4 regions of the Streptomyces sp. NPDC059009 genome follow, and region 3 is predicted to be linked to each of the others. Evidence: riboswitches for the same ligand, from Rfam matches in the RefSeq annotation. Region 3 holds a riboswitch; each other region holds the start of a gene.
What was found. A riboswitch is a leader RNA that binds a small molecule or an ion and turns the genes downstream of it on or off. The one in region 3 is predicted to bind cobalamin.
Positions count from the first base shown of each region.

Region 1: linked by a shared signal. The riboswitch ahead of ACFWYM_RS26910 (ribonucleoside-diphosphate reductase subunit alpha) and the one ahead of ACFWYM_RS28075 (CbtB-domain containing protein) in region 3 are both predicted to bind cobalamin.
Region 2: linked by a shared signal. The riboswitch ahead of ACFWYM_RS08970 (CoA-acylating methylmalonate-semialdehyde dehydrogenase) and the one ahead of ACFWYM_RS28075 (CbtB-domain containing protein) in region 3 are both predicted to bind cobalamin.
Region 4: linked by a shared signal. The riboswitch ahead of ACFWYM_RS27355 (ABC transporter substrate-binding protein) and the one ahead of ACFWYM_RS28075 (CbtB-domain containing protein) in region 3 are both predicted to bind cobalamin.

Region 1 is NZ_JBHYJB010000029.1:38,838-46,314, forward strand. Features, by position in the region: gene ACFWYM_RS26900 (cytochrome P450) at 1-1,119, shown strand, start outside; gene ACFWYM_RS26905 (ribonucleotide-diphosphate reductase subunit beta) at 1,204-2,235, opposite strand; gene ACFWYM_RS26910 (ribonucleoside-diphosphate reductase subunit alpha) at 2,226-4,622, opposite strand; cobalamin riboswitch at 4,753-4,894, opposite strand; gene ACFWYM_RS26915 (hypothetical protein) at 4,994-5,782, shown strand; gene ACFWYM_RS26920 (GNAT family N-acetyltransferase) at 5,966-6,562, opposite strand; gene mctP (monocarboxylate uptake permease MctP) at 6,637-7,477, opposite strand, start outside.
Region 2 is NZ_JBHYJB010000007.1:60,117-67,593, reverse strand. Features, by position in the region: gene ACFWYM_RS08990 (short-chain fatty acyl-CoA regulator family protein) at 1-332, opposite strand, end outside; gene aceA (isocitrate lyase) at 587-1,873, shown strand; gene aceB (malate synthase A) at 2,014-3,612, shown strand; gene ACFWYM_RS08975 (3-hydroxybutyryl-CoA dehydrogenase) at 3,609-4,493, shown strand; cobalamin riboswitch at 4,538-4,726, shown strand; gene ACFWYM_RS08970 (CoA-acylating methylmalonate-semialdehyde dehydrogenase) at 4,956-6,479, shown strand; gene ACFWYM_RS08965 (acyl-CoA dehydrogenase family protein) at 6,485-7,477, shown strand, end outside.
Region 3 is NZ_JBHYJB010000030.1:119,206-126,682, reverse strand. Features, by position in the region: gene ACFWYM_RS28095 (glycosyltransferase family 2 protein) at 1-785, shown strand, start outside; gene ACFWYM_RS28090 (galactose oxidase-like domain-containing protein) at 782-2,719, shown strand; gene ACFWYM_RS28085 (glycoside hydrolase family 6 protein) at 2,798-3,835, opposite strand; gene ACFWYM_RS28080 (ANTAR domain-containing protein) at 4,010-4,780, shown strand; cobalamin riboswitch at 5,139-5,267, shown strand; gene ACFWYM_RS28075 (CbtB-domain containing protein) at 5,301-5,519, shown strand; gene ACFWYM_RS28070 (CbtA family protein) at 5,542-6,342, shown strand; gene cpt (chloramphenicol phosphotransferase CPT) at 6,434-6,976, opposite strand; gene ACFWYM_RS28060 (class F sortase) at 7,011-7,477, opposite strand, start outside.
Region 4 is NZ_JBHYJB010000030.1:169-7,645, forward strand. Features, by position in the region: gene ACFWYM_RS27325 (isochorismatase family protein) at 1-555, opposite strand, end outside; gene ACFWYM_RS27330 (nicotinate phosphoribosyltransferase) at 708-2,036, opposite strand; gene clpS (ATP-dependent Clp protease adapter ClpS) at 2,137-2,448, shown strand; gene ACFWYM_RS27340 (DUF2017 domain-containing protein) at 2,458-3,075, shown strand; gene ACFWYM_RS27345 (amino acid permease) at 3,435-4,931, shown strand; gene ACFWYM_RS27350 (Mov34/MPN/PAD-1 family protein) at 5,015-5,437, shown strand; cobalamin riboswitch at 5,441-5,577, shown strand; gene ACFWYM_RS27355 (ABC transporter substrate-binding protein) at 5,621-6,619, shown strand; gene ACFWYM_RS27360 (FecCD family ABC transporter permease) at 6,616-7,477, shown strand, end outside.

The sequences.
Region 1 (7,477 bases), on a different contig from region 3:
TGGGACACCCTCGAAGTCCTCCTCGGCAAGGGCGTCGCCACCAGCAACGGACAGCTGCACCGGCGCCAGCGGCGCATGATGCAGCCCGCGTTCCGGCCCGAGCGGATCGCCGACTACGCGAAGGTGATGGAAGAGGAGGCGCGCGCGACGGCGGCGCGCTGGCTCCCCGGCGAGGCCGTCGACGTCAGCGCCGAGATGTTCCGCACGGCGGTGCGCATCGTGTCACGCTCGCTCCTGGAGGTCGACTCGATCGGCGAGAAGGCGGACCGGATCGCCGACTCGCTGCACACCGTCTTCGAGGGCCTCTACCGGCGGATGGTGCTGTCCGTCGGGCCGCTCTACAAGGTCCCGACCCCGGCCAACCGCCGCTTCGAGCGGGCCCTCGCCGATCTGCACGCGCTGGTCGACGAGATCGTCGCGGAGCGCCGGGGCAGCGCCGCGGCCGCCACGGAGAAGGACGACCTGCTGGCCGGGCTGCTCACCGCCCGGGACGAGACGGGCGCCCCGCTCACCGACGCGGAGATCCACGACCACGTGGTCTCCCTGGTGGTGGCGGGCGCGGAGAATGTGGCCTCGACCCTGGCGTGGACCTTCCACCTGCTCACCCGGCACCCGGAACAGGAAAGGCGTTTGGTTGAAGAGGTAAAGGACGTCGCGGGGGACCGGCCGATCACATTCGGCGATCTCGGTCGGCTGCCGCATACGCGCAATGTGGTGACCGAAGCGATGCGTATACGGCCCGCCGCCTGGATATTCACCCGGCGCTCCGTGGCCGAAACCGAGCTGGGTGGCTATCGCATTCCAGCCAACGCCGACATCGTCTACAGCGTGTATGCGATGCAGCGCGACCCGCGTTCCTTCGAACGGCACTTGGAGTTCGACCCGGATCGCTGGACACCGGAACGTGCCGGAGACGTACCGGAGTTCGCGATGATGCCGTTCAGCGTCGGCAACCGAAAGTGCCCCGGGGACCACTTCAGCCTGGCGGAACTCACCATCATTCTGGGCACGGTGGTGCCACTCTGGCGGCTGACGCGCGTAGCGGAAACGGACAGCGACACGAAGGTGGGGATCACCCTGCACCCCAAGCGCCTCGTGCTGCGCGCCGATCCGCGCTGAGTCCCGGGCACGCGGAAGGGGCGCCCTCCTGGCCGAGGGCGCCCCACTCACGTATGAGAACGCGTCTTCCGTACGGGATCCGTCCTAGAACTCGTCGTCGAAGGAGACCGACCCCTCGACGGCGACCTGGTACGCCGAGGGCCGCCGCTCGAAGAAGTTCGTCAGCTCCTGCACGCCCTGCAGCTCCATGAAGGAGAAGGGGTTCTCGGAGCCGTACACCGGGGCGAAGCCGAGCCGCTGGAGGCGCTGGTCGGCGACGCACTGGAGGTACTCGCGCATCGAGTCGGTGTTCATGCCGGGCAGGCCGTCCCCGCACAGGTCGCGGGCGAACTGCAGCTCGGCCTCGACGGCCTCCTTCAGCATGTCCGTGACCTGCTGCGTCAGCGCCTCGTCGAAGAGCTCGGGCTCCTCCTTGCGGACCGTGTCCACCACGTCGAAGGCGAAGCTCATGTGCATCGTCTCGTCACGGAACACCCAGTTGGTGCCGGTCGCCAGGCCGTGCAGCAGACCGCGGCTGCGGAACCAGTAGACGTACGCGAAGGCACCGTAGAAGAAGAGGCCCTCGATGCACGCGGCGAAGCAGATCAGGTTGAGCAGGAAGCGGCGCCGGTCGGCCTGCGTCTCCAGGCGCTCCAGCTTCTCGACCTCGTTGATCCACTTGAAGCAGAACTCTGCCTTCTCCCGGATCGAGGGGATCTCCTCGACCGCGTCGAAGGCGGCCGCGCGGTCCTCCGGGTCGGGCAGATAGGTGTCGAGCAGCGTCAGATAGAACTGGACGTGCACGGCCTCCTCGAAGAGCTGACGGCTCAAGTACAGCCGGGCCTCGGGGGAGTTGATGTGCTTGTACAGGGTCAGCACGAGGTTGTTGGAGACGATCGAGTCACCCGTGGCGAAGAACGCGACCAGGCGGCCGATCATGTGCTGCTCACCCGGCGACAGCTTCGCCAGGTCGGCGACGTCCGAGTGGAGGTCGACCTCCTCGACGGTCCAGGTGTTCTTGATGGCGTCCCGGTAGCGCTCGTAGAAGTCGGGGTAGCGCATGGGGCGGAGAGTCAGCTCGAAGCCAGGGTCGAGCAGGTTCTTCTCGGAGTTGGTGATGGAGCTCATTACTGGCATGCCTCGCAGGACTCGGGGTTTTCCAGGGAGCAGGCGACGGCCTCGGGGTCGGCGACCTGCTGGGGTACGGGGGCGGTGGCGCGGGCGGCCCGGGCGATCTTCGTGGCCGGGCGCGAGCGCAGGTAGTACGTCGTCTTCAGGCCCTGCTTCCAGGCGTACGCGTACATCGAGGAGAGCTTGCCGATGGTCGGCGTCTCCAGGAACAGGTTGAGCGACTGCGCCTGGTCGAGGAACGGGGTGCGGGCCGCCGCCATGTCGATCAGGCCGCGCTGCGGGAGCTCCCACGCCGTGCGGTACAGCTCGCGCACCTCGGCCGGGACCCAACTGAAGCCCTGCACCGAGCCGTTGGCCTCGCGCAGCGCCTCCCGGGTCTGTGCGTCCCACACGCCGAGCCGCTTCAGCTCGTCCACCAGGTAGGAGTTGACCTGGAGGAACTCACCGCTGAGCGTCTCGCGCTTGAAGAGGTTGGAGACCTGCGGCTCGATGCACTCGTAGACGCCCGCGATGGACGCGATGGTGGCGGTCGGCGCGATGGCGAGCAGCAGGGAGTTGCGCATGCCGGTGGCGGCGATCCGCTCCCGCAGCGCCGCCCACCGCTCGGGCCAGGTGAGCTCGACGCCGTAGTGGTCGGGGTGCAGTACACCGCGCGCGGTGCGGGTCTTCTCCCAGGCGGGCAACGGGCCGTTGCGCTCGGCGAGTTCGGCGGACGCCTCGTACGCGGCGAGCATGATCCGCTCCGCGATACGGGTGGACAGGGCGCGCGCCTCGGGCGAGTCGAAGGGCAGCTTCAGCTGGAAGAAGACGTCCTGAAGGCCCATGGCGCCGAGCCCGACCGGGCGCCACTTCGCGTTGGAGCGGCCCGCCTGCTCGGTCGGGTAGAAGTTGATGTCGACGACGCGGTCGAGGAAGGTCACGGCGGTGCGCACGGTGGCGTCGAGCCGCTCCCAGTCGATGTCGCGGGTGGCCGGGTCCACGAAGGCGCCGAGGTTGACCGACCCCAGGTTGCAGACGGCCGTCTCCCCGTCGTCCGTCACCTCCAGGATCTCGGTGCACAGGTTCGAGGAGTGGACGGTGTGGCCGGGCTCCGCGGTCTGGTTGGCGGTGCGGTTGGCGGCGTCCTTGAAGGTCATCCAGCCGTTGCCGGTCTGCGCGAGGGTGCGCATCATGCGGCCGTACAAGTCCCGTGCGGGGATGGTCTTCTGGGCCTTCCCCTCGGCCTCGGCCCTGCGGTACGCGGCGTCGAAGTCGTCGCCCCACAGGTCGACGAGGTCCGGCACGTCGGCGGGGGAGAACAGCGACCAGTCCTGGTCGGCGGCGACCCGGCGCATGAACTCGTCCGGGATCCAGTGCGCGAGGTTCAGGTTGTGCGTGCGGCGCGCGTCCTCACCGGTGTTGTCGCGCAGCTCCAGGAACTCCTCGATGTCGGAGTGCCAGGTCTCCAGGTACACGGCCGCGGCGCCCTTGCGGCGCCCGCCCTGGTTCACGGCCGCCACCGAGGCGTCCAGCGTCTTCAGGAACGGGACGATGCCGTTGGAGTGGCCGTTGGTGCCACGGATCAGTGAACCCCGGCTGCGGATGCGGGAGTACGAGAGGCCGATGCCGCCCGCGTGCTTCGAGAGCCGGGCCACCTGGTGGTAGCGGTCGTAGATCGAGTCGAGCTCGTCCAGCGGCGAGTCCAGCAGGTAGCAGCTGGACATCTGGGGGTGCCGGGTGCCGGAGTTGAAGAGGGTGGGCGAGGACGGGAGGTAGTCCAGGCGGCTCATCAGGCGGTACAGGGCGGCGACTTCGTCCACGGCGCGGTCGCTGCCGTCCTCCGCGAGACCGCTGGCCACGCGGAGCATGAAGTGCTGCGGGGTCTCCACGACCTTGCGGGTGAGCGGGTGGCGCAGCAGATAGCGGCTGTGCAGGGTGCGCAGGCCGAAGTAGCCGAAGCGGTCGTCGCCGTCGAGGTCGATCAGCGCGTCCAGGCGGGCCGTGTGCGCGGCCACGAACTCCTGGGTGCGGTCGGCGATCAGGCCCTCGCGGTGGCCCACCGCGATCGAGCCGGAGAAGGACGTCACGCCCTGCGAGGCCGCTTCCTCGCGGATGCCGATGGTGAGCAGCCGGGCCGCGAGCCTGGAGTACACCGGGTCCTCGGAGATGAGCCCCGCGGCCGCCTCGGTGGCCAGGTCCCGCAGCTCCGCCTCGTCCGCCTTGGCGGAGCGGCCGCGCAGCGCGGCGGCGGCGACCCGGCCGGGGTCGGCGTCGGGCAGGTCGGCGGTGAGGTCGGTGAGGGTACGCAACAGGGCGGTGCCCGGCGCGTCCTGTACCTTGTCCGCCTGGTCCGCTGCCTCCTGCGCGGCCCGGGTCTGCTGGGCTGAGGCCGGTTCGGCTGGCGCGATGGTCACGTGGAGCACTCCCTCGCTCGGCTCTGGGCCCGAGGGGAGCACGGCGGGTGCGGGCGCGTCCGCGCAGGGCGGAGCGCCGCGTCCACCGGCCCATTCCACGAGGCCCGGACGTCTCGGCACCCGGAGCGGATGCACCGGGCGCACTGTCGGCAGGTTCTCGGACTCACGGGTACGACAAAGACGTACACATACACCGTTGCGGGACAGTTCCGGACTTCCACCGGATTCCCCTGCGGCGACAGCGAGGACGAGCATACATCTTGTGCTGGGTTTCGGAGGCAGCACCACATCTTGTGTCGGCTGGGGTGTGGTTAGGGTGGCGGCTTGACGGATCAAGCGGCGGAGGAGGGGCTGTGGGAGCGAGGCGGGGCATGGCCCGTGCGGCCCTCTGCGGGGCACTGATCGCGCCGCTCGCGGGCTGCGGGGCGGGCGGCTGGTTCTCGGACGGGCCGCCGAGCGCGGAGGGCGTCGACGGGCGCGAGGGCGCCGCGAAGACGTTCAGCGACGTCCAGTTGAGCGGCGCGCTGCTCGCGGACGACGCCTTCGCCGAGCGCGCGCGGCCGACGGACACCGCGGTGGGGCTCTTCAACAAGAGCTTCGGGCGCGGCGACTGGGGCTCCTGCGCCCGGGGCAAGGACGCGAACGAGGAGCTGCTGGGCCTGCGGGGCGCGAGCGCGCAGCAGGTGCTGGCCTTCGACGCCGGGGCGGACGAGGGCGGCGGCGGAGCGGACGAAGGTGCCGGCGGGGCGGACGAAGCAGGCGGCGGGGCGGGCGAGTTGGGCTCGGTGTCCGACCAGACGGCGGCGCCCCGGCCGCCCGTGAGCCAGCGCCTTGTCTCGCTGCGCCCCGCCGAGGCCGGTCGCTACCTCGAACTGCAGCGCAGGCTGGGTGAGTTGTGCCCCACCACGATGGAGGACACCGAAGCCGCCCCGATCACCCGGCACCACTCGGTCAAGAAGCTGCCCCGCATCGGCGACGAGGCGATCCTGGAGACCAGCCGCATCCCCGGAAGCAACGAGTACGACCACAGGCCCCAGTACACCGCCGAGGTCCGCGTCGGCGGTGTGCTCGTCACGGTGAGCGCGGGCACGGACGAGGGGCGCACCGTCGAGGCGGCGGCGAAGGCGGTGGACCGGGTCCGCGCGGAGCTGTACGGCTAGGACCTGTCCGGTGGATCTTGCCGCGGTCGCGGGCTGTTCCACGCCGATCTGCGGCGTTGTCGTCGGTTGCCAACGCTCCGCGTTGTCGCCCTCCTCCGCCTTGCATCTCGACGCACCACAGCCCGCTCACCAGCGACGGACGGCACAGCTCGGAATCATGCGGCCTGATCCGCCGGACAGGCCCTAGGGCCCGCTCCGGGCCCGGAGCTCCAACTCGTAGGCCAGCAGCCGCACATCGGGCACCGGCAGCCAGTCCCGCTCCGGGACCCGTACGAAGCCGAGGCGCTCGTAGAGGCGGTGGGCCGCGTGCATCGTGGGCTGGGTCGACAGGATCACACGGACGCAGCCCTCGACCGCCCGGGCCCGCTCCACGCAGGCCCGCACCAGCGCCTCGCCCGCGCCCCGGCCGCGCGCGTCGGGGGCGACCGCCAGCATGCGGATCTCGGCCTCGCCGGCCCGCGCCAGCTCCGCCATGGGGCCGCCGGACTCCACGAACGTGACGCCGCCGAGCACCCGGCCGCCGTCGCCTGCGCGCCCGCCCGTGCCGCCGTCGCCCGCGCGCCCGCCCGTGCCGTCCTCGCCCGCGCGCCCGTCCGTGCCGCCGTCCACCGCGACCAGGATGCGCGCGGCGGCGGCCCGCCCCGCGACGTCCCGCAGCTGTTCCTCGTACCCGTCGCTCTCCTCGAAGTCGAGGAGCCCGTCCGCGCGGTACGCCCGCGCCACGACGGCGCCCAGCGCCTCGTACTCCTGTGCGCGCGCCTGCCTGATGGTGAGGTCCATGCCGGGAGTGTCCCGCACGCGCACGAGGACGGGCCGCCGGATTTTCCGGCGGCCCGTCCACGCGCAGGGAAGGCTCAGTGGCCCGCGCCCACCTTGGGGAGTTCGACCTGGACGCCCTTGTCGCCCGCGTCGGCCGTGTAGTCGCCGGGGGAGGTCTCGTCGACGCCCTCGGGGGCCTTGAGGGCCTTGAGGACGAAGGTGAGGACCACCGTGACCACGACGTTGAGGACGAACGCCGTGAGACCGATGTAGCCGATCTCGCCGATGCCCGGGATCTCCTTGGAGTTGCTGGCGAAGTGCGACTGCTTCGGCGAGGACATGCTCCATGCGGCCCATGTGCCGTAGACCATGCCGACCGCCCAGCCCGCGAGCAGCGCCCAGCGGTGGAACCAGCGGGTGAACAGGCCGCCGACCAGGGCGGGCATCGTCTGCAGGATCCACACGCCGCCGAGGAGCTGGAAGTTGATGGCGACGGTCTTGTCCATGGTGAGGACGAAGACCAGGGCGCCCACCTTCACGAGCAGCGAGACGAGCTTGGAGACCTTGGTCTCCTGCTCGGGGGTGGCGTCGGGCTTCAGGAAGTCCTTGTAGATGTTGCGCGTGAAGAGGTTCGCGGCGGCGATGGACATGATGGCCGCCGGGACCAGTGCGCCGATGCCGATCGCCGCGAACGCGACACCCGTGAACCAGTCGGGGAACATGTCCTCGAAGAGCTGCGGGATCGCCAACTGCCCGTTCTCGACCTTGATCCCGGCCGCGATCGCCATGAACCCGAGCAGTGCGAGCAGGCCCAGCATGAGCGAGTACAGGGGCAGGATCGTGGTGTTGCGGCGGATCACGTCGCGGCTCTTGGAGGAGAGGGTCGCCGTGATCGAGTGCGGGTACATGAAGAGCGCGAGCGCGGAGCCCAGGGCG
Region 2 (7,477 bases), on a different contig from region 3:
AGGTCCACCAACACCTGGGCCACCGCGGGCAGTCGGGACGCCAGGTCCGCCAGGTCCGCGGGGGAGACGCGGTTCGCCGTGACCTCCGCGGCGAGGGTCTCGCGCAGATCGGCGACGAGGCGGCTGGTGTCCCGCTCGGAGAAGAACGCGGCGTCGACGCCGAAGGTCTCGGTGAGCCGGAGCAGCACGGGCACCGTGAGCGGGCGCGAGTCGTGCTCCATCTGGTTGAGGTAGCTCGGTGAGATGGCGAGGACCCGGGCGAGTTCCGCCTGGCTCAACTGCCGCTCCTCGCGCAGCCTGCGCAGCCGCGCACCCGCGTACGTCTTGCTCATGCCCGTAAGCCTATGACGATCACGCCGACTTGAGGGCTTCGCAAGCTTGGCAATTCCGGGTCCGAAGATGCGCAGAACTTGGCATGGATCCACGGTTGAGGGCACTGAGTGCCACTGCCAGAGTCGAACTGCGGCCCACCGCGCACCAGTTGCGCAGCATCGCCTCCCCGCGAGAACGACGGGCCGCGCCCGCACTACAGCGACACCCAGTGCCAGGAGTTGGCACACTTCACCACACACTCCGGGAGACGACCATGGCGCAAGCAGGTCAGCAGGGCACGACGGCCGCGGAGCTCGAGCGGCGCTGGGCGACGGACCCGCGCTGGCGCGGCATCGAGCGCACCTACGGTGCGGAGGAGGTCGTCCGGCTCTCCGGCAGCGTCCGCGAGGAGCACACCCTGGCCCGGCGCGGCGCCGAGCGCCTGTGGCGGCAGCTGCACGAGCAGGACTACATCCACGCGCTCGGCGCGCTCACCGGCGGCCAGGCCGTGCAGCAGGTCAGGGCCGGGCTCCAGGCCATCTACCTGTCCGGCTGGCAGGTCGCCGCCGACGCCAACCAGGCCGGGCACACCTACCCCGACCAGAGCCTGTACCCCGCCAACTCCGTTCCCCAGGTGGTGCGCCGGATCAACAACGCGCTGTTGCGCGCCGACCAGATCGCCACCTCCGAGGGCGACACCTCCGTGGACTGGCTCGCGCCGGTCGTCGCCGACGCCGAGGCCGGGTTCGGGGGTCCGCTCAACGCCTTCGAGCTGACCAAGGCGATGATCGCGGCGGGCGCGGCCGGCATCCACTACGAGGACCAGCTCGCCTCCGAGAAGAAGTGCGGCCACCTCGGCGGCAAGGTCCTGGTCCCCACCGCCCAGCACATCCGCACCCTCAACGCGGCCCGTCTCGCCGCCGACATCGCCGACGTCCCCACCCTCGTCGTGGCCCGCACCGACGCGCTCGCCGCGAACCTGCTCACCAGCGATGTCGACGAGCGCGACCGGGAGTTCGTGACCGGCGAGCGCACCGCCGAGGGCTTCTACCGCGTCCAGAACGGCATGGCCCCCGTCATCGCGCGCGGCCTGGCCTACGCCCCGTACGCCGATCTGATCTGGGTCGAGACGGGCACTCCGGACCTCGCGCAGGCCCGTGAGTTCGCCGAGGCGATCCACGCCGAGCACCCGGACCAGATGCTCGCCTACAACTGCTCGCCCTCCTTCAACTGGAAGGCGGCCCTGGACGACGACCAGATCGCCAAGTTCCAGCGGGAGCTGGGCGCGATGGGCTACCGCTTCCAGTTCATCACCCTGGCCGGGTTCCACTCCCTCAACCACGGCATGTTCGACCTGGCCCGCGGCTACGCCGAGCACGGCATGACCGCCTATGTCGACCTGCAGGAGCGGGAGTTCGCCGCGCAGGAGCACGGCTTCACCGCGGTCCGGCACCAGCGCGAGGTCGGCACCGGCTACTTCGACCTGGTCTCCACCGCCGTGAACCCGGCCTCCTCGACCACGGCCCTCGCCGGGTCCACCGAGGCGGAGCAGTTCCACTAGATCCCACGATCAGGCGGGGGCCGGACAACTCCGCTCCGTCCGGCCCCCGCCGTACCTTTCGCCGCTTCTCCCGCCTTTCCTGCCTTCTCCCCCTTCTCCCCCTTCTCCCCCTGCTCCGCCTGCCACGCCGAGGAGTTCAGATGAGTGCCACCACGACCACCAGCCGGGTGCGGGTTCTCGGCGCGCCGCGCGACCGCCACGACGAGATCCTCACGCCCGAGGCGCTCGACTTCCTCGCCCGCCTGGACGAGGCATTCGCCGCACGCCGCTTCGACCTGCTCGCCGAGCGGCGCCGCCGCGCCGAACGCATCGCCTCCGGCGTGCCGTTGGGCTTCCCGCTCACCACGGCCGCGGTCCGCTCGGACCCGGACTGGCGGGTCGCGCCGCCCGCGCCCGGCCTGACCGACCGGCGCGTGGAGATCACCGGCCCGCCCGAGCGGCGCATGGCCGTCAACGCGCTCAACTCCGGCGCCCAGGTGTGGATGGCCGACTTCGAGGACGCCACCTCACCCACCTGGGACAACATCGTCGGCGGCCAGCTGACCCTGCTGGACGCCATCGAGCGGCGCATCGACTTCACCAGCCCCGAGGGCAAGGAGTACCGGCTCCGCGACCGCAGCGAGCTCGCCACGATCGTGGTGCGGCCGCGCGGCTGGCACCTCGTCGAGAAGCACCTGGTTGTCGACGAACGCCCGCTGCCCGCCGCCCTGGTGGACTTCGGCCTGTACTTCTTCCACTGCGCTCGCCGCCAGCTCGACGCGGGCCACGGACCGTACTTCTACCTGCCCAAGCTGGAGAACCACCACGAGGCCCGGCTCTGGAACGACGTCTTCGTCCTCGCCCAGGAGCTGCTCGGCATCCCGCGCGGCACCATCCGCGCCACCGTCCTGATCGAGACGGTCACCGCCGCCTTCGAGATGGAGGAGATCCTCCACCAGCTGCGCGAGCACAGCGCCGGGCTCAACGCGGGCCGCTGGGACTACCTGTTCAGCCTGATCAAGAACCTCGGGCACCGGCCCGACTTCGTCCTGCCCGACCGCGCCAAGGTCACCATGACCGCGCCCTTCCTGCGCGCGTACACCGAACTGCTCGTGCGCACCTGCCACCGGCGGGGCGCCCATGCGATCGGCGGCATGGCGGCGCAGGTGCCCGGCCGGGACGCGGACGCGCATGCGGCGGCGCTCGCCACGGTGCGGCTCGACAAGGAACGCGAGGCCGAGGACGGCTTCGACGGCTCCTGGGTCGCCCACCCCGGGCTCGTCGCGGTGTGCCGGGAGGTCTTCGACCAGGTCCTCGGGGAGCGCCCGCACCAGCTGGACCGCACCCGCGAGGACGTCGAGGTGGCCCCCGCCGACCTCCTGGCGGTGCGCCGCACCGTCGGCCCGCCCACCCCGGAGGGCGTCCGTGCCAACGTCGCCGTCGCCCTGCGCTACTTCGACGCGTGGCTGCACGGGCAGGGTGCCGTCGCACTGGGCGGTCTGATGGAGGACGCCGCGACGGCGGAGATCGCCCGCGTGCAGATCTGGCAGTGGCTCCGCCACCGCCTCGTGGACCGCGACACGGTCCTCCGCATCCTCGACGAGGAGGCGGCCGCCCTCGGCGCCGAGCACCCCTGGGCCCGGGTCGACGAGGTCCGCGCCCTCTTCGAACGCACCGCCCTGGGCCGGGAGTTGCCCGCCTTCTTCACCACCGACGCCTACACCCGCCACCTCGCCGCGCGAACGGAGATCCACGCATGAGCACCCCTGGAACGAACGCCGGCATCACCAGAGTCGGCGTCGTCGGCGGCGGACAGATGGGGGCCGGGATCGCCGAGGTGTGCGCCCGCGCCGGTCTGGACACCGTGCTCTGCGAAGTCGACGCCGTGGCCGCCCGCGCCGCGCGCGAGCGGATCGCCGTCTCGCTCGAACGCGCCGTGCAGCGCGGCAAGCTGGACCGCATCTCCGCCGAGGACGCACTGACCCGGATGAGCTTCACCGGCAGCCTCGACGACCTGGCCGACCGCCGGCTCGTCATCGAGGCGGTCGTGGAGAACGCCGACGCCAAGACGGAGGTCTTCACCGCACTCGACAAGATCGTCGAGGATCCGGAGGCGATCCTCGCGACCAACACCTCCTCGATCCCCGTGATGCGCCTCGGCATGGCCACCGGGCGCACCGACCGCGTGCTCGGCCTGCACTTCTTCAACCCCGTGCCGGTGCTGCCGCTGGTCGAGGTCGTGAGCTCGCTGCACACGGCGCCCCACGTCCTCGACACCGTCCGCGAGTTCGTGACGGGCACGCTGGGCAAGACCGTCGTCCACTCCCGGGACCGCGCGGGATTCGTCGTCAACGCGCTCCTGATCCCGTACGTGCTGTCCGCGATCCGGATGGCCGAGTCGGGCTTCGCCACCGCCACCGACGTGGACGCCGGGATGGAGCTGGGCTGCGCGCACCCCATGGGCCCGCTCAGACTGGCCGACCTCATCGGCCTCGACACCGTCGCGTCCATCGCGGAATCCCTGTACGACGAGTTCAAGGAACCCCTGTACGCCCCGCCGCCGCTGCTCCAGCGCATGGTGGAGGCGGGGCTGCTCGGCCGCAAGAGCGGACGGGGGTTCCACGCCTACGAGGGGGCTTAGCCGGGGTCCTGGACGGCGGGGCCTAGATTTACTAGGACGTCCAACTATATAGTCGCGACCAAGGCCCGCGGTGCAGGGAAGCCGGTGTGAATCCGGCACGGTCCCGCCACTGTGACCGGGGAGTGTGCCGTCGAGCGGTACGCCACCGATGAACCCTGAAGGGGGAGTCGGGAAGGCGGACGGCGCGCGCAGATCCGGGAGTCAGGATACCGGCCGCGGGATGTTCCGTGTTGTCCACGAGGATGGAGCTGACACGCATGGCACCGGTGTGCACACGCGTCCCCGGCGGAACCGCGGCCCGACGGGCCCGGCCCCCGCACGGCGAGCGTCGAACGGCCGTCGCAACCCCCTGACGGCCCACCGTCCTTCGCGGTCTCGCGCAGCCCCGCTCCCGCACGCCACCGCGTGCGCGCGGCGCGGCGGCGCGCCATCCCGGATCACCTGACGAGAGCAGGCACACCCATGGTCCGCGACCAAGTCACCGCCCCCGTACGTGAGTTGACCCACTTCATCGGCGGCAAGCACACCCCAGGAACCTCCGGCTCCCACGGCGACGTGTACGACCCCAACACCGGCCGGATCCAGGCCCGCGTGCCCCTCGCGAGCCGCGCCGAGACCGAGGCGGCGATCGCCGACGCCGCCCGCGCGCAGCCCGGCTGGGGCCAGTGGAACCCGCAGCGCCGCGCCCGCGTGCTGCTGCGGTTCCTCCAGCTCGTCGAGGACGAGAAGGACGCCCTGGCCCGGCTCCTGTCCGCCGAGCACGGCAAGACCATCGCCGACGCCCACGGCGACATCCAACGCGGCCTGGAGGTCGTGGAGTTCGCGGCGGGCATCCCGCATCTGCTCAAGGGCGAGTTCACCGACAACGCGGGCACCGGCATCGACGTCCACTCGCTGCGCGCGCCCCTCGGCGTCGTCGCGGGCATCACCCCGTTCAACTTCCCCGCGATGATCCCGCTGTGGAAGGCCGCACCCGCCCTCGCCTGCGGCAACGCCTTCATCCTCAAGCCCTCCGAGCGGGACCCGTCGGTACCGCTGCGGATCGCCGAACTGTTCCTGGAGGCGGGCCTGCCGCCCGGTGTCCTCAACGTCCTGCACGGCGACCGGGAAGCCGTCGACACCCTCCTGGAGGACCCGCGCGTCGCCGCCCTCGGCTTCGTCGGCTCCACCCCCGTCGCCGCGCACGTCTACGCCACCGCCGCCGCCCACGGCAAGCGCGCCCAGTGCTTCGGCGGCGCCAAGAACCACATGATCGTGATGCCGGACGCCGACCTCGACCAGGCCGTCGACGCGCTGATCGGCGCGGGCTACGGCTCCGCGGGCGAACGCTGCATGGCGATCTCCGTCGCCGTCCCCGTCGGGGAGCAGACCGCCGACGCCCTCGTGGCCCGCCTCAAGGAGCGCATCGCCGCGCTGCGCATCGGCCGCAGCGACGACCCCGAGTCCGACTTCGGCCCGCTCGTCGGCAAGGACGCCGTCGACCGGGTCCGCTCCTACGTCGGCCTCGGCGTCGAGGAAGGCGCCGAACTCGTCGTCGACGGACGGGACTTCACCCTGCCCGGACACGAGGACGGCTTCTTCGCCGGTGCCTGTCTCTTCGACCGGGTCACCCCGGACATGCGGATCTACCGCGAGGAGATCTTCGGGCCCGTCCTGTGCGTCGTGCGCGCCGCCGACTACGAGGAGGCCCTCCGGCTGCCCAGCGAGCACCTCTACGGCAACGGCGTGGCCCTCTTCACGCGCGACGGCGACACCGCACGCGACTTCACCCGGCGCGTGGACACCGGCATGGTCGGCGTCAACGTGCCCATTCCGGTGCCCGTCGCCTACCACACCTTCGGCGGCTGGAAGCGCTCCGGCTTCGGCGACCTCAACCAGCACGGCCCGGACGCCATCCGCTTCTACACCCGCACCAAGACGGTGACGTCCCGCTGGCCCGCAGGACTGCGCGAGGGTGCCAGCTTCACCCTCCCGACGATGGGCTGACGCCGATGACCACCACCCTCCTGACCGAGGACCAGCAGGCCCTCGTCGAGACCACCCTGGACTTCGCCCAGGACCACATCGCCCCGCACGCCCTCGACTGGGACCGCGACAAGCACTTCCCCGTCGACGTCCTGCGCAAGGCCGCCGGGCTCGGCCTCGGCGGCGTCTATGTCCGCGAGGAGTCCGGCGGCAGCGGCCTCACCCGCTCCGACGGCGTGCTCGTCTTCGAGACCCTCGCCTCCGGCTGCCCGTCCATCGCGGGCTATCTGTCCATCCACAACATGGTCGCCTGGATGATCGACCACTACGGCGACCCGGGCCAGCGGGAACGGTGGCTGCCCCGGCTGTGCGCCATGGAGGACCTCGCCGGCTACTGCCTGACCGAGCCGGGCGCGGGCTCCGACGCGGCGGCCCTCACCACCCGGGCCGACCGCGACGGCGACGACTGGCTGCTCAGCGGAGTCAAACAGTTCATCTCCGGCGCGGGCGCCGCCCAGCTGTACGTGGTGATGGCCCGCACCGGCGGCGAAGGACCCGACGGCGTCTCCGCGTTCGTCGTCGACAAGGACGACCCCGGCGTCTCCTTCGGCGCCAACGAACGCAAGATGGGCTGGAACGCCCAGCCCACCCGCCAAGTCGTCCTGGACGACGTCCGGTTGACCGGCGACCGGCTCCTCGGCGCCGAGGGCCAGGGCTTCCGCATCGCCATGAACGGCCTGAACGGCGGCCGCCTCGGCATCGCCGCCTGCTCGCTGGGCGGCGCCCGCAGCGCCCTGGACCGCAGCCTCGCCCACCTCGCCGACCGCGAGGCGTTCGGCCGCCGCCTCCTGGACGCCGGGGCGCTGCGCTTCCGCCTCGCCGACATGGCCACCGAACTGACCGCTGCCCGCGCCCTCGTACGACAGGCCGCGCAGGCCCTGGACGAGGGCGACCCGCAGGCGCCGTACCTGTGCGCGATGGCGAAGCGGTTCGCCACCGACACCGGGTACACGGTCGCC
Region 3 (7,477 bases):
GGAAGGCACCGTTCTCGCTGCCCCCGGGCCGTCTCTTCAACTACACGATGATGGTCATCTTCTACCCGATGTCCGCCATGAACTGGATCCTGGCGGCGCTGAGTTGTGCCCTGTTCCTGGGCATGGGCGCCTCGGGTGTGGACATCGACCCGACCATCTGGCTGATGCTGTACGGCAATGCATCGGCGCTCCAGATCGGCCTCTACATCTGGAACCGCCGCCACAACGTCTCGCCGCACGAGCCCGAGGGCTCCGGCGGCGTGGCGGGCATGGTGATGTCGGCCCTGTCGGCGCCGATCTACGCGCGCTCCCTGATGGACGCCGCGCTGCGCCGCAAGAGCAAGTTCGTGGTGACGCCCAAGGGCGACTCGGCGAGCCCGGACACGCTGTTCGGGACCTTCCGCATCCACCTGTTCTTCATCCTGGTCTTCGGCGCCTCCATGGCCGCGTCCTTCATATACGGGCACTCCCACCCGGCCATGATCACGTGGGCCACCTTCGCCCTGCTGATCACGGCCGCGCCGATCTTCGCCTGGCGCTGGGGCATGCGGCAGGACAAGAAGAAGCCCAAGAAGCCGCCGGAGAGCGGGAGTTCGGACCCCGGTCAGACCGGGCAGTCCGGACCGTACGAGCCGCCGCTCTCGGTGCCGTACCAGCGCGAGGCCGCCACACAGCGACTGCCGCAGGCACAGCCGCCACAGGCGCCCCACACACCACAGCAGAAGCCCAGTTGGGCAGCCCCTGACCAGACCATGCAGATTCCTCTCGGGAGCCCTAAGCAATGAAAGACCCCTCCAGCCGCCGCCGCGCCCGTCGCATCGCGATAGGCGCGGCGGTGGTCCTAGCGCTGGCCGGAATGAACGGCCCCTGGCTCTGGCGCGTGGGCTCCGAGAAGTACCACAACTACAAGATCAACAAGCCGGAGTACAAGGCCGACAACGGCCACTGGGACGTCGTCGACTTCCCCGAGGAGTACCGCCAGAACACCATCCACGCGGCGCTCCTGCACACCGGCAAGGTCCTCCTGGTCGCCGGGTCCGGCAACAACCAGAAGAACTTCGACAACAAGAAGTTCGACACCCGCCTCTGGGACCCGGTGAAGGGCACGATCAAGAAGATCGACACCCCGAAGGACCTCTTCTGCACCGGCCACACCCAGCTCGGCAACGGCAACCTCCTGATCGCGGGCGGCACCCAGCGCTACGAGAAGCTGAAGGGCGACGTCACCAAGGCCGGCGGCCTGATGATCGTCCACAACGAGGACCCCGGAAAGCCGATGACGCTGCCCGCGGGCACCAAGTTCACCGGCAAGGAGAACGGCAAGACGTTCGTCTCCAAGGACCCCGTCCAGATCGAGCGCGCCAAGCGGGTCTTCGACCCGGACACCGGCAAGTTCATCCGCAACGAGGCGGGCCTCGGCCGGGTCTACGTGGAGGCGCAGCAGAGCGGCGCCAAGCACGAGACGGGCACGCAGGACAACTACCGCGTGCAGGGCCTCAAGGGCTCCGACACCCGTAACGTCTACGGCATCGCGCAGAAGCTCGCCCTCGACAAGAAGGACTTCCAAGGCATCAAGGACTCCTTCGAGTTCGACCCGGTGGCGGAGAAGTACATCAAGGTCGACCCGATGAACGAGGCGCGCTGGTACCCCACGCTGACCACGCTCACCGACGGCAAGGTGCTCAGCCTCTCCGGCCTCGACGAGATCGGCCAGCTGGTGCCGGGCAAGAACGAGGTGTACGACCCGAAGACGAAGAAGTGGACGTACACGAAGGGCATCCGCCAGTTCCCGACGTACCCGGCGATCTTCCAGATGGCCAGCGGGAAGCTCTTCTACTCGGGCTCGAACGCGGGCTACGGCCCGGACAACGTGGGCCGCAAGCCCGGCATCTGGGACCTCAGGACGAATAAGTTCCAGAAGATCCCCGGCATGAGCGACCCGGACCTCCTGGAGACGTCCGGCACCGTCGAACTGCCGCCCGCGCAGGACCAGAAGTACATGGTGGTCGGCGGCGGCGGCGTCGGCGAGTCCAAGGAGTCCAGCACGAAGAACCGGATCGTGGACCTGAAGGACCCGAACCCGAAGTTCACGGACGGCCCCGAGCTGGAGAAGGGCACGCGCTACCCGCAGATCTCCACGCTGCCCGACGACACGGTCCTGATCTCCGGCGGCTCCGAGGACTACCGCGGCCGCAGCGACTCCAACATCCACCAGGCGCGCATCTACAACCCGAGGACGAACGAGCTGAACCGGGTCGCCGACCCGGAGGTGGGCCGCAACTACCACTCGGGCTCGATCCTGCTGCCCGACGGCCGCGTGATGTTCTTCGGCTCGGACTCGCTCTACGCCGACAAGGCCAACACCAAGCCGGGCGAGTTCGAGCAGCGCATCGAGATCTACACGCCGCCGTACCTGTACCACGGCGCGCGGCCCTCGCTCAGCGGCGGCCCGAAGACGATCGCGCGCGGCGGCTCCGGGACGTTCACCTCGAAGCACGCCACGTCCCTCAAGACGGCCCGGCTGATCCGGCCCAGCGCCTCGACGCACGTCACGGACATCGACCAGACGTCGATCGCCCTGGACATGAAGAAGTCCGGCGACAAGGTCACGGTGACGGTCCCGAAGAACCGCAGCCTGGTCGAGTCGGGCTGGTACATGCTGTTCGTGACGGACGACCAGGGCACACCGAGCAAGGCTCAGTGGGTCAAGATCCCCTGATTCCAGGGGAGTTCACCCGCATACGCCGATGGGGCGCCCTCCACTCAGGAGGGCGCCCCATCGGCGTACGGAAGGGAGCTACTTCGCGGACTTGGCGAGCCCGAGCGCGTACTCCGGCCACCACTCCCCCGCCTTCGGTCCCCCCTTGCACGTCCCGTCCGACTCACCGGGCCGCTTGACCCAGAGGTAGGCGTCGACGAGCGGGTCGGCCGTCTTGGTCGTGGGCGCCTCGCCGAGCGCGCGGCCCGGCGGGTTGCACCAGGGGTCCTTGGCCTTGGCGTCGTACGGGCCGTTGCCGTTCCGGCTGGTGTCGATGACGAAGTGCTTGCCGCCGACCTTGCCGGACAGAGTCTTGCCGAAGGCGATGCTGGCCTGCGTGGTCTGGAAGTTGGAGACGTTCACCGAGAAGCCGTCGGCCTGCTCGACGCCCGACCACTTCAGGGGCTCCCAGATCGAGTCGGGTTCCTTGCCCCAGCCCGCGTTGCCCGCGTCCAGGTACACCTTCGTGTTCTTCAGGGACTTGAGCTTGCCGATGGCGCCCTTGAGGAGGTCGTAGCGCTCCTCGTGGAGGTTGTCCGGGGTGCACTTGTCGACCATGTGCAGGACCGCGTCCGGCTCCAGGATGACCGTGGCGGGCCGGTCGCCGATGCCCTTGGCGACGCCGTCGATCCAGGCACGGTAGGCGTTGCCGTCCGCGGCGCCGCCCTTGGAGAACTGGCCGCAGTCGCGGTGCGGGATGTTGTAGAGGACCAGGAGCGCGTCCCGGTCGGCCTTCTCGGCGGCCTCGGTGTAGCCGCGCGCCTCCTGCTCCGGGTTCTCCGGGCCGATCCACTCGCCGACCGGCTGCTCGGCGATCTTCCGGATCAGTCCGGCGTCGTCGTCCTTGCCGTCCTTTTCGTACGCGGTGACCTGCTTCGCCGCGTTCCCGTCGGGATTGACCCAGTACGGGTCGCTGCCCTTCGGCTGCTGTTTCACGGGGCCGCTGGACGAGTCATTGTCCTTGCCGTCGTCCGAGGAACACCCGGACAGCAGCAGCGCCGCGGCTCCCGCGAGCGCCACCCCCGCCTTCACCCCCCTCGTGCGTCCACTCCCGCGACCTGTGCCTTTGCGGTACATCCACTCCCCCTTGGGTGCACTGTCCGTTTCCCAATCCTGACATACGGCTTCCCCCCTCACGAGGGCCCACCTGCCCTGGGCAGAGAGCTGTAGGCGAGCTGTTACAGCGGCCGTTAACGCGCGCCCCCGCGGGGTAGACGAAGGCAGCGGGGCAGCCAGGGAGGGGAGGCGGATGTGGACCGCACCACGGAACTCCGGCTGGCGGAAGTCGTGGTGGAGAGCGCGGACACGCTGCGGGACGACTTCCAGGCCGAGCACTATCTGCGCGGCATGGCCGACCACTGTGTGGAGCTGTTCGGCGCGCGCACCGCCGGGGTGATGTTCACCCACCGCACGAGTGAGGGCCGCACCATCGCGCTCGCCCCCAGCAACCACCAACAGGAGCTCGCGACCGCCCTCTTGAGGTCCCAGCAGAACGACGGGCCGTGCGTGGAGAGCTACAGCACCGGCACGACGGTGGCGCCCGTGCGGCTCACCGAGACGGTGACGGCGATCCGCTGGCCCGAGTTCACCGCACAGGCCCTGGAGCACGGCGTCACGATGACGTACGCGGTGCCGATGCGCCGCGGCCAGTCCGTGTTCGGTGTGCTCAATGCCTTCCTCTCCCGACAGGCCACGCCCAACGGGGAGGTGCGGTGCGCCGAGATCCTGGCGAACGCGGCCGCCCTCGGGCTGCACAACCACGAGGCGTACGCCGGCTACCGCACGCTCAGCAGACAGCTGGAGACGGCGCTGACCAGTCGCATTCGCGTCGAACAGGCCAAGGGCATACTCGCCGAGCGCTGGCGCACCGGAATGGAGCCCGCCTTCGCCGCCCTGCGCGGCTACGCACGCAGGGAACGCCTGGCCATCGACCGGGTCGCGGGCGAGCTGATCGACGGGAAGCTCGACGATGCGACGCTGCGCCCCGGCAGGTCCGAACCTGATGAACCGGGGCCCCTCTGAGCTGTGGCGATCACGCACCGCGATCTCGCCACGACTTGGCGTCAAACGCCCTCTAGGCCAGGAGGCATATTCGCTCTACAGTCGGTTCTGACGGCCCAAGCCCCCGGCCGGATCAGGCTGAACCTGCCCACCCCGCAAGCGGGTCGGCACCACAGCTCCCGCGCCGGCGCCGGGTTACTCCCGCGACTCGTGCGCGCGCGGTGGAGGACCAGCCCGGTCGACGGTTCCGGGGGGAGCGGTCCGTCGACCGGGCGACGGTCCACCGTCGCGAGCGGGCTTGCGCAGGTCGCAGGGGGCGCAGGGGCGCGGGCGTGGTTGACAGTGTCCATGCCGGACTGGGACTCTCCGGGACGACAAGTCCATACATCGAGGCGACGGTTGACAGGAACCCGGTGCGATTCCGGGGCGGTCCCGCCACTGTGACCCCGTGCGTGCTCCCCAGACGTGCGCGGAAGTCAGGAACTGAGCCGTCGTCCTCCTGCCATGGGGCGTGGAAACCCCAGAAGGAGGCCCACCCGGTATGTCTCTGCACACTGCACCGACCACCGACACCACGGCGGCCCAGGCCGCCGCGACCCAGACGCGCGACTGGCTCATCGCGTCCGGCGCGGCGATCCTCGCGCTGATCGCGCTGTACGCGGTGTTCATCGACAACGGCTCGCTGATCTCGGCGACCGGCAGCTACCTGCACGAGTTCGCGCACGACGGCAGGCACCTCTTCGGTGCCCCCTGCCACTAGACGGGCGGGCGATCTCAGCACCATGTCCTCCCCAACACCTGTACTCCCCCTGCTCGGGCGCGGGTTGGCGGCGGGAGGGGCGGCGGGCCTCGCGGCCGGTCTCTTCTCCCTCCTCCTCGCCGAGCCCCTGATGGACCGCGCGATCCGCGCCGAGGAGAAGCGCACGGCCGCCGAGGAGCACGCGCACGGCGCCGGCCAGTCCATGCAGCACCACGAGGAGCTGTTCACCCGCTCGACTCAGCACCTGGGACTGGTAGTTGCCTCCGTGGTCGCCGGTCTCGCGATCGGCGTGCTGTTCGCGGTGGCGTACGCCCTGGTGCACCGGCGCGCTCCGCAGACGTCCCCCTGGCCGCGCGCCCTGACCTTCGCGGCGGCCGCGTTCGTCGCGGTCTCGCTCCTGCCGGGCCTGCGCTACCCGGCGAACCCGCCGGGCGTCGGCGACTCCGGCACGGTCGGCGACCGGCAGGCGATGTGGCTGGCGTCGGTCGCGATCGGCGTGCTCGGCATGTTCCTGGCGTGGCAGGTGTATGTGCGCCTGGCCGCCAAGTCCCTTCCGGTGCGCCAGATCGCGGTGGCCCTCACGACGGTCGCCGTGCTCGCGCTGCTCTTCACGCTGCCCGACAACCCGGACCCGGTCCCGGTGGACGCGGTCCTGCTGTGGAACTTCCGGATGCTGTCGCTCGCCTCGCATGTGCTGCTGTGGGCGGTGTTCGCGGCGGTCTTCGGCGGCCTCGGCCTGCGCGCGGCCGCGAAGTCGGCTTCGGCGGAGGGCAGTTACGCCCGCAAGTCCCCGAACACGGTCTCCGTGGAGCCCACGGCCTGACGTCCCGGTCGAGGGCGGCCCCGCGGCGGGACCGGGGCCGCCGTCACCACCGCCGTCATCGCCGCCGTCACCGGCAACGGCACCATCACCGTCACCCACGCTCCGTGAGGCACGCCGCGACGGCCCGCGCGCACTCCAGCGACTCCCGGCCCGCGGTGTCGACCTCCATGTCGTAGCGCACCCCCTGGTGCACCGACTCGGCCTGCCCCGCGGCCATTCCGCCGGCCCGGTCGCCCCGCGCCAGCTCCCGCCCCGCCGCCACCTCGGGGTCGCAGCGCACGCCCACCCACAGCACGGGCACGTCCACGAGCGCCTTCTCCCAGCGGGCCTGCGAGGCGGCGCCGCCGAGGAAGACCTCGTCGACGACGACGTTCGCCCCGGCCCGCGCCATCGCGGCGACCCCCTCGATCCATGCGGCCTCCAGGGCCCGGAACCCCTCCCCCACGCTCACTTCGCCGTCCGCCGCGATCCCGATGCCCGCGTCCGACGACGTCATCGACGCGGGCAGGGCGTCGACGAACGTGTCGCAGCCGAGGGTCAGCCAGGGCTCCGGAAGCACGGCCTGCAGACACCGCGCGATGCCCGACTTCCCCGCGCTGGAACCACCGTTGAGTACGATCACCCGTCCCGTCACGGGACACACCGTAGGCGCCGGGACACCGCGCCCGTCACCGAATAACGCCCGTCAGGTACGCGGACACCACCACGTTCGCCGTGTACCGGCCCTGCGCGTGGTCGAAGGTCCCGCCGCAGGTGATCAGGCGCAGCTCCGCGCGGCCGTCCTCGTGCGGGCCGTACGCCGCCTTCGCGTCGAAGCCCTCGCGCCGGTGCACCCGTACGTCGTCGACGGTGAACTCGGCGACCGTGCCGTCGTCCCGGGCCACCCTGATCCGCTCGCCGGGCTTGAGCGCGCTGAGGTGGTAGAAGACGGCGGGCCGCGTCTCGGTGTCGACGTGGCCCACGAACAGGGCGGCGCCCGCCGCGCCGGGCCGGGTGCCGCCGCCGTACCAGCCGACCGAGTCCGCCTGCGCGAACGGCGGCGGGTCGATCGCGCCCTCCGCGTCGAGCCCGCGCGCCGTCACCGCGGCGCGCACGTCGAGCGCGGGGATGTCAACGCGCTGCGGGCGCGCGGGGT
Region 4 (7,477 bases), 120 kb from region 3:
GCCCGCGTCCCGCATCTCCGCCAGCGCCGCGTCCGTCGTCCCCTCCGCGACCCCCGCCGTCAGGTCCAGCAGCACCGTCGTCCGGAACCCCGCCCGCACCGCGTCCACCGCAGTGGCCCGCACACAGTGATCCGTGGCGATCCCCACCACGTCCACCTCGGAGATCTCCCGGGCCCGCAGCCAGTCCGCCAAGGACACCCCGTTCTCGTCGAGCCCCTCGAACCCGCTGTACGCGGCCGTGTACGCCCCCTTGTCGAAGACCGCGTCGATCGCCCCGGACGCGACGACCGGCGCGAAGTTCGGGTGGAAGCCCACGCCCTCCGTGCCCGCCACGCAGTGCGCGGGCCAGGAGTGGGCGTAGTCGGGGTGCTCGGCGAAGTGGTCGCCGGGCTCGATGTGGTGGTCGCGGGTCGCCACCACGTGGCGGTACCCCGCGGGGGCCTGGCCGATCAGCTCGGTGATGGCGGCGGCGACGTCCGCGCCGCCGGCCACGGCGAGCGAGCCGCCCTCACAGAAGTCGTTCTGCACGTCTACGACGATCAGTGCGCGGCGCATGGCGGATGTCCTTCTGTTCGGCGAGGTCCCGGCCGGTTCACACCGAGCGTAGAGACTTCAAGTACGTTGCGGGAGAGGGTAATTGGCGGGTGTGACAGAGCGGGGACACGCGCCCCGCGGGGCGCCCGGTTCGGCGCCCCGTAAGACTCCCTTCAGATGTATTCCGTCGGAATGACCGCTTCCCCCCGCGACAGCTGCGTCGCGGACAGCGGCAGTCGCCCCCGCGCCTGCGCGTGCCGGGCGCGCACCGCGTCCAGCGGTTCGCGGGCCACCACGGAGCCGCCCTTGATCAGCTGGACGAGGAGCTGGCGGTCCTCGAGCTCGGCGGGGACCGGACCGGTGCCGATCACCTCGGCCTCGGCGACGCCCTGCGCGTCGGTCCTGCGCGCGGCCCACTTGCGGCCGCCCACCGAGGACTTGGCGCCGAGCGACTTCTTCGCCACCGCCTCCAGGGGGGCCTTCGGGTCGGCGGAGTGGGCCCGGGCGACGAGCTTGTAGACCATCGAGCAGGTGGGGTGGCCCGAGCCGGTGACGAGCTGGGTGCCCACGCCGTACGCGTCCACGGGCGCCGCCGCGAGCGAGGCGATCGCGTACTCGTCCAGGTCCGAGGTCACGATGATCTTCGTGTCGGTGGCCCCGAGCTCGTCGAGCTGCTGGCGCACCCGGTGCGCGACCAGGAGCAGGTCGCCGGAGTCGATGCGCACGGCGCCCAGCTCGGGCCCGGCGACCTCGACGGCCGTGCGGACGGCCTGCGTCACGTCGTACGTGTCGACGAGCAGCGTCGTGCCCCGGCCGAGCGAGGCCACCTGGGCCTCGAACGCGGACCGCTCGTCGTCGTGGAGCAGGGTGAAGGCGTGCGCGCTGGTGCCGACCGTCGGGATGTCGTAGCGGAAGCCCGCGGCCAGGTCGGACGTGGTGGCGAAGCCGCCCACGTACGCGGCGCGCGACGCGGCGACCGCGGCCAGCTCATGGGTGCGGCGGGCGCCCATCTCGATCAGCGGGCGCTCCCCGGCGGCCGAGGCCATGCGGGAGGCGGCGGCCGCGATCGCCGAGTCGTGGTTGAGGATGGAGAGGATCACGGTCTCCAGGAGCACGCACTCCGCGAAGGAGCCCTCGACGCGCAGGATCGGCGAGCCCGGGAAGTAGACCTCGCCCTCGGGGTAGCCCCAGACGTCGCCGCTGAAGCGGTAGTCGGCCAGCCACTTGAGGGTCGGCTCGTCGACGACGCGGCGCTCGCGCAGGAAGCCGATGACGTCGGCGTCGAAGCGGAAGTTCTCGACGGCGTCCAGGACGCGGCCGGTTCCCGCCACCACTCCGTAGCGCCGCCCCTCGGGCAGCCTGCGGGTGAAGACCTCGAAGACCGAGCGCCGGTCGGCGGTGCCCGCCTTCAGCGCGGCCTGCAGCATCGTGAGCTCGTAGTGATCCGTGAAGAGTGCCGTGGAGGGGACGTCGACCGGCAGCCCAAGGTCCGCTGTGTTCATAAGGACGGATGCTACTCCCATCTCGTCACTCTGACGATTTCTAGGGGGTCGCCCGCGCCACCCGGGGGCATTTGTGCGAGGCCCCCCTCGGGGTGGCAGCATGGGGCAAGTGAGTACTCCCGTGGAGATCGAACGACCGGAATCGGCGGAGGAAGCCTTCGCGGTGCCCGAGCCGGACGTCCCCTGGATCACGCTCGTCCACAATGACCCGGTCAACCTGATGAGTTACGTGACGTACGTGTTCCAGACGTACTTCGGGTACTCGAAGGAGAAGGCCACGAAGCTGATGATGGACGTCCATCACAAGGGTCGCGCGGTCGTCTCCAGCGGCACCCGCGAGGAGATGGAGCGCGACGTCCAGGCCATGCACGGCTATGGCCTGTGGGCCACCCTCCAGCAGGACCGGAAGTAGCGACACCCGATGCCCTCACAGCCCAGTCAGTTCGAACCCCTCCCGGGCGGCGGCGCGGCCGTCGCGCTCGACGAGGTCGAGATCTCGATCATCCGCTCGCTCGCCGTCCAGCTCCTGGAGCTGATCGGCCCGGGCCCGGGGGCCGACGGCCCCGCCGAGGACCCGCTCGCCGAGCTCTTCGCCGAGGGCCCCAGCGAGCCGCCCGCCGACCCGGTGCTCCTGCGCCTGCTGCCGGACGCGTACGGGGGGCCGGGCAGTGAGCGGGCGGCCGCCGCCGAGGCCGACGAACTGCGCGCGTACTCCGCCGAGTTCCGGCGCTTCACCGAGAACGACCTGCGGGCCAAGAAGCGGGAGGACGCCCTCACGGTCATCCGCTCGCTCGACTCGGCGACGGCGGCCGGTGAGGGCGGGGCGGTGCTCAAGCTCACCGCCGAGGAGTCCCGGCAGTGGCTCGGCGCGCTCAACGACCTGCGCCTCGCGATCGGCACCCGCCTGGAGGTCACCGACGAGGAGGACGCGGACCTCCTCTACCACCTGCCGGACGCCGACCCGCGCAAGCCGATGGTGATGGCCTATCTCTGGCTCGGCGGGCTCCAGGAGACGCTCGTCGGCACGCTGCTGGGTTGACCTGCGGCCTTGCTGATGGCCTGAAGCAACCACTTCTGCGGCCGACTCGAAACCGTCCGCTCAACGGACGCTCAAATCCGGATAACGATCGTGTCACCATGACGTCCACCTATGGGGCGTCAAGGGAATTTTGTCCGGTTCTTCCAGTGGCGTGCGCCACACGCCGTCCAGTTGATCACTGTTGTGGCCGTGATAAATCTTCACGACCGCTCGGTGACGCCACCCATGTCGCCGAGGGCGCTTCAGCCGGCAGACCGCCGGTAGCACTCCATTCCATATCCGGGGGGATCAGGACCTGATCCGCGGCCAAGACGCAGGACGGCCTGCGGGCGCGGATCAGCATGGAGAAAGGCGTCACCATGACCTCAGTGCAGGTCGAAGAGCAGCACGGCGAGCCCGGCGGCGACGGAGCCGTGCGGGCCGATGGCTCGGCCGCTGAGGGCGAGGGCTATCAGCGCGGGCTCGGGGCCCGGCAGATCCAGATGATCGCGATCGGCGGTGCCATCGGCACCGGCCTGTTCCTCGGCGCGGGCAAGGCCATCCACAAGGCCGGACCGAGCCTCATCCTGGCGTACGCCATCGCGGGCCTCGTCATCTTCTTCATCATGCGGGCGCTCGGCGAGCTCCTCATGTACCGGCCCGTGTCCGGCTCCTTCTCGGAGTACGCGCGCGAATTCATGGGCCCGTTCTTCGGATTCGTGACCGGCTGGACGTACTGGCTCTTCTGGGTCGTCACCGGCATCACCGAAGTGACCGCGGCCGCCCAGTACATGCAGTACTGGACGCATGACTCGATCCCTCAATGGGCGTACGCGCTGATCTTCACGGTCATCCTGTACGGCGCCAACCTCATCTCCGTGAAGCTCTTCGGTGAGCTGGAGTTCTGGTTCTCCATGGTCAAGGTCACCGCGATCATCGGCATGATCCTGATCTGTGTCGGCATCCTCACCATCGGCTTCTCCGACGCCGGTGACACCGCCTCCGTGAGCCACCTGTGGAACCAGGGCGGGTTCTTCCCGAACGGCATCGGCTCCACGCTGATGACCCTGCAGATCGTGATGTTCGCCTTCCTCGCCGTCGAGCTGGTCGGCGTCACCGCGGGTGAGTCCAAGGACCCGAAGACGGTCCTGCCGAAGGCCATCAACACCGTGCCGTGGCGCATCGCCGTCTTCTACGTCGGCGCCCTGATCATGATCCTCTCGGTCGTGCCGTGGACCTCGTTCCAGCCGGGCGTCTCCCCGTTCGTCGCCGCCTTCGACAAGATGGGCCTCGGCGTCGGCGCCGCGATCGTCAACTTCGTGGTCCTGACGGCCGCCCTGTCCTCCTGCAACTCGGGCATGTACTCCACCGGCCGCATGCTGCGTGACCTCGCGCTCAACGGCCAGGGCCCGAAGTTCTTCACCAAGCTGACCAAGAACGGCCTGCCGCTGACCGGCACCACGGTCTCCGCCGCGTTCATGCTGGTCGGCGTCTGGATCAACTACCAGTGGCCGGGCGAGGCGTTCAACTACGTCGTCTCCTTCGCCACCATCTCCGGCATGTGGGCCTGGATCATGATCCTGGCCTGCCAGATCCGCTACCGCCGCAAGGCCGACCGCGGTGAGCTGCCGCAGTCGACCTTCAAGGCGCCCGGCGCCCCGTACACCAGCTGGTTCGCGCTGCTGTTCATCGGCATGGTCATCGTGATGATGGGCGTCGACAAGGACGCCCGGATCTCGCTGTACGCCGCTCCGGTCTGGGCCGCGATCCTGGTGGTCGCCTACCTGTTCCTGAAGGCCCGCAACCCGCAGGCGGCGGCCTTCAACAAGGCGAAGGCGGTCGCGTCCGCCGAGCCGCAGGACGCCGCCAAGGACTGACGTCCCGGCCGCGAAGTCCAGCATTCGGGCCCGCCCGTACCACCCTCCGGTACGGCGCGGGCCCTCTGCATATGCTGACTTCCATGCTGACCATCACCCAGGCCCTCCACGACCAGATCGTCGCGCACGCGCGCCAGGACCACCCCGACGAGGCGTGCGGCGTGGTCGCGGGACCGGCCGGTACGGACCGCCCCGAGCGCTTCATCCCGATGCTGAACGCGGCCCGCTCGCCCACCTTCTACGAGTTCGACTCGGGCGATCTGCTCAAGCTCTACCGCGAGATGGACGACCGCGACGAGGAGCCGGTGATCGTCTACCACTCGCACACCGCGACCGAGGCGTACCCCTCGCGCACCGACATCTCGTACGCCAATGAGCCGGGCGCCCACTACGTGCTCGTCTCGACGGCGGACACGGACGACGCGGGCCCCTTCCAGTTCCGCTCGTTCCGGATCGTGGACGGAGAGGTCACCGAGGAAGAGGTCCAGGTCGTCCAGGCATACTGAGCCTCGACCTTTCGACCTTTTGGACCTTGAGGCGGCAGGACCCAGGAAGCCGGTGCGAATCCGGCGCGGTCCCGCCACTGTGAGTCCGCCCCCGCGCGGGGCGGACGAGCCAGGAACTGACCTGCCGCCCTCTCCCACGACTCAGGGGACGCGGAAATCCCCTGGAGGAGGCAGAGCACCCCCATGTCCCGGCTCCGTACCGCGGCCCTCATATGCGCCGCGCTGCTCCCCCTCGCCACCTCCTGTTCCGGCTCCGGCGGGAGCGCGAGCGGGACCGACACCAAGGCGGCCGGGCCCGGATTCCCGTACACCGTCACCAACTGCGGGGTGAAGACCACCTACCAGGCGCCCCCGCAGCGCGCCGTCACCCTGAACCAGCACGCCACCGAGGTGATGCTGGAGCTGGGCCTCGCGGGGTCCCTCGCGGGGACCGCCTACTTGGACGACAAGGTCCTGCCGAAGTACGCGAAGGCGTACAAGGCGATCCCGGTGCTCGCCAAGGAGTACCCCTCCAAGGAGAAGCTGCTCGGCGCCAACCCCGACTTCGTGTACGGGGGTTACACCAGCGCCTTCAACGCCAAGGAGGGCACCGCCCGCGACGACCTCGCCGAGTCCGGCATCAAGACCCGCCTCAACACCGAGTCCTGCACCAGCGGGCGCACCTCGCTGGACGACCTCTACCGCGAGGTCACCGAGGTCGGCCGCACCTTCGGTGTCGCGGACCGGGCGCGGAAGTGGGTCAGGGAGGCCCGCGCCACCGTCGCCGCCACCGCCCGCGAGACCAAGGGGGCCAAGGGGGCCGAGGCCCTGAAGGTCTTCGTGTACGACAGCGGGGACAAGACCGCGTTCACCGCGGGCGGCAAGGGCATCGGCAACGAGATGATCAAGCGGGCGGGCGGCACGAACATCTTCGCCGACCTCGACAAGTCCTTCACCGACGCCTCCTGGGAACAGGTCGTCACGCGCAGGCCCGAGGTCATCGTGATCTACGACTACGGCACGACGACGGTCGAGCAGAAGAAGCGCCGCCTCCTCGACGACCCGGCCCTGCGCGACGTACCCGCGATCAAGCACAAGCGGTTCGCGGTGATGCCGCTGTCGGACGTGGTCCTCGGGGTGCGCGCCCCGGCCGCGATCGAGAAGCTGGCCCGTCAGCTCCACCCCGAGCCGGCCCACAAGTGAGCGACAGGACCCCGCCCGCGCGCGGGCCGCTGCGCTACTCCCTCGTGCTCGCCCTCCTGGTCGCCGCGCTGCTCGCCGCGATGGTCGCCGGGCTCGCCCTCGGGCAGGTCCGTGTGCCGCCGTCCCAGGTCCTCGACATCGTCACCGGCCGCGCGGAGCCCAGCCCCTTCCGCACGATCGTCCTCGACGTGCGGCTGCCGAGGGTGCTGCTCGGCGCGGTCGTCGGCGCGGGGCTCGCCGTCGTCGGCACGGTGCTCCAGGCACTCGTACGCAATCCCCTCGCCGACCCGTATCTGCTCGGCATCTCGTCCGGGGCGTCCGCGGGCGTGGTCCTCGTCCTCGTCTTCGGGCTCGGCGGGGGGCTCGGGCTCGCCACCACCGTCACGATGCCCGCGGGTGCCTTCGCCGGGTCGCTGCTCGCGCTCGTCCTCGTGTACGCCCTTGCGCGCCGGGGCGGGCAGCTGACCGGGGCGCGGCTCGTCCTCGCCGGGGTCGCCGTCGCGTACATCCTCACCGCCCTCGCCAACCTGGTCCTGGTCACCTCGGCCCGCCGCGAGCACTTCCAGGAGGCCCTGTACTGGACCTTCGGCGGGCTCGGCTCGGCCCGCTGGGACCTGCTGCCGCTGCCCGCGGCCGTCCTCGTCCTCGGCACCGGGCTGCTGCTCGCCCTGGCCCGGCCGCTCGATCTGATGCTGGTGGGGGAGGAGGGCGCGACCGTCCTCGGCCTGGACGCGTCCCGCTTCCGCGCCGCCGTGTTCGTGCTGACCTCGCTGGTGACGGGGGTCCTCGTCGCGGTCAGCGGCGCCGTCGGCTTCATCGGCCTGCTCGTGCCGCACGCCGCGCGCATGCTGGTCGGCG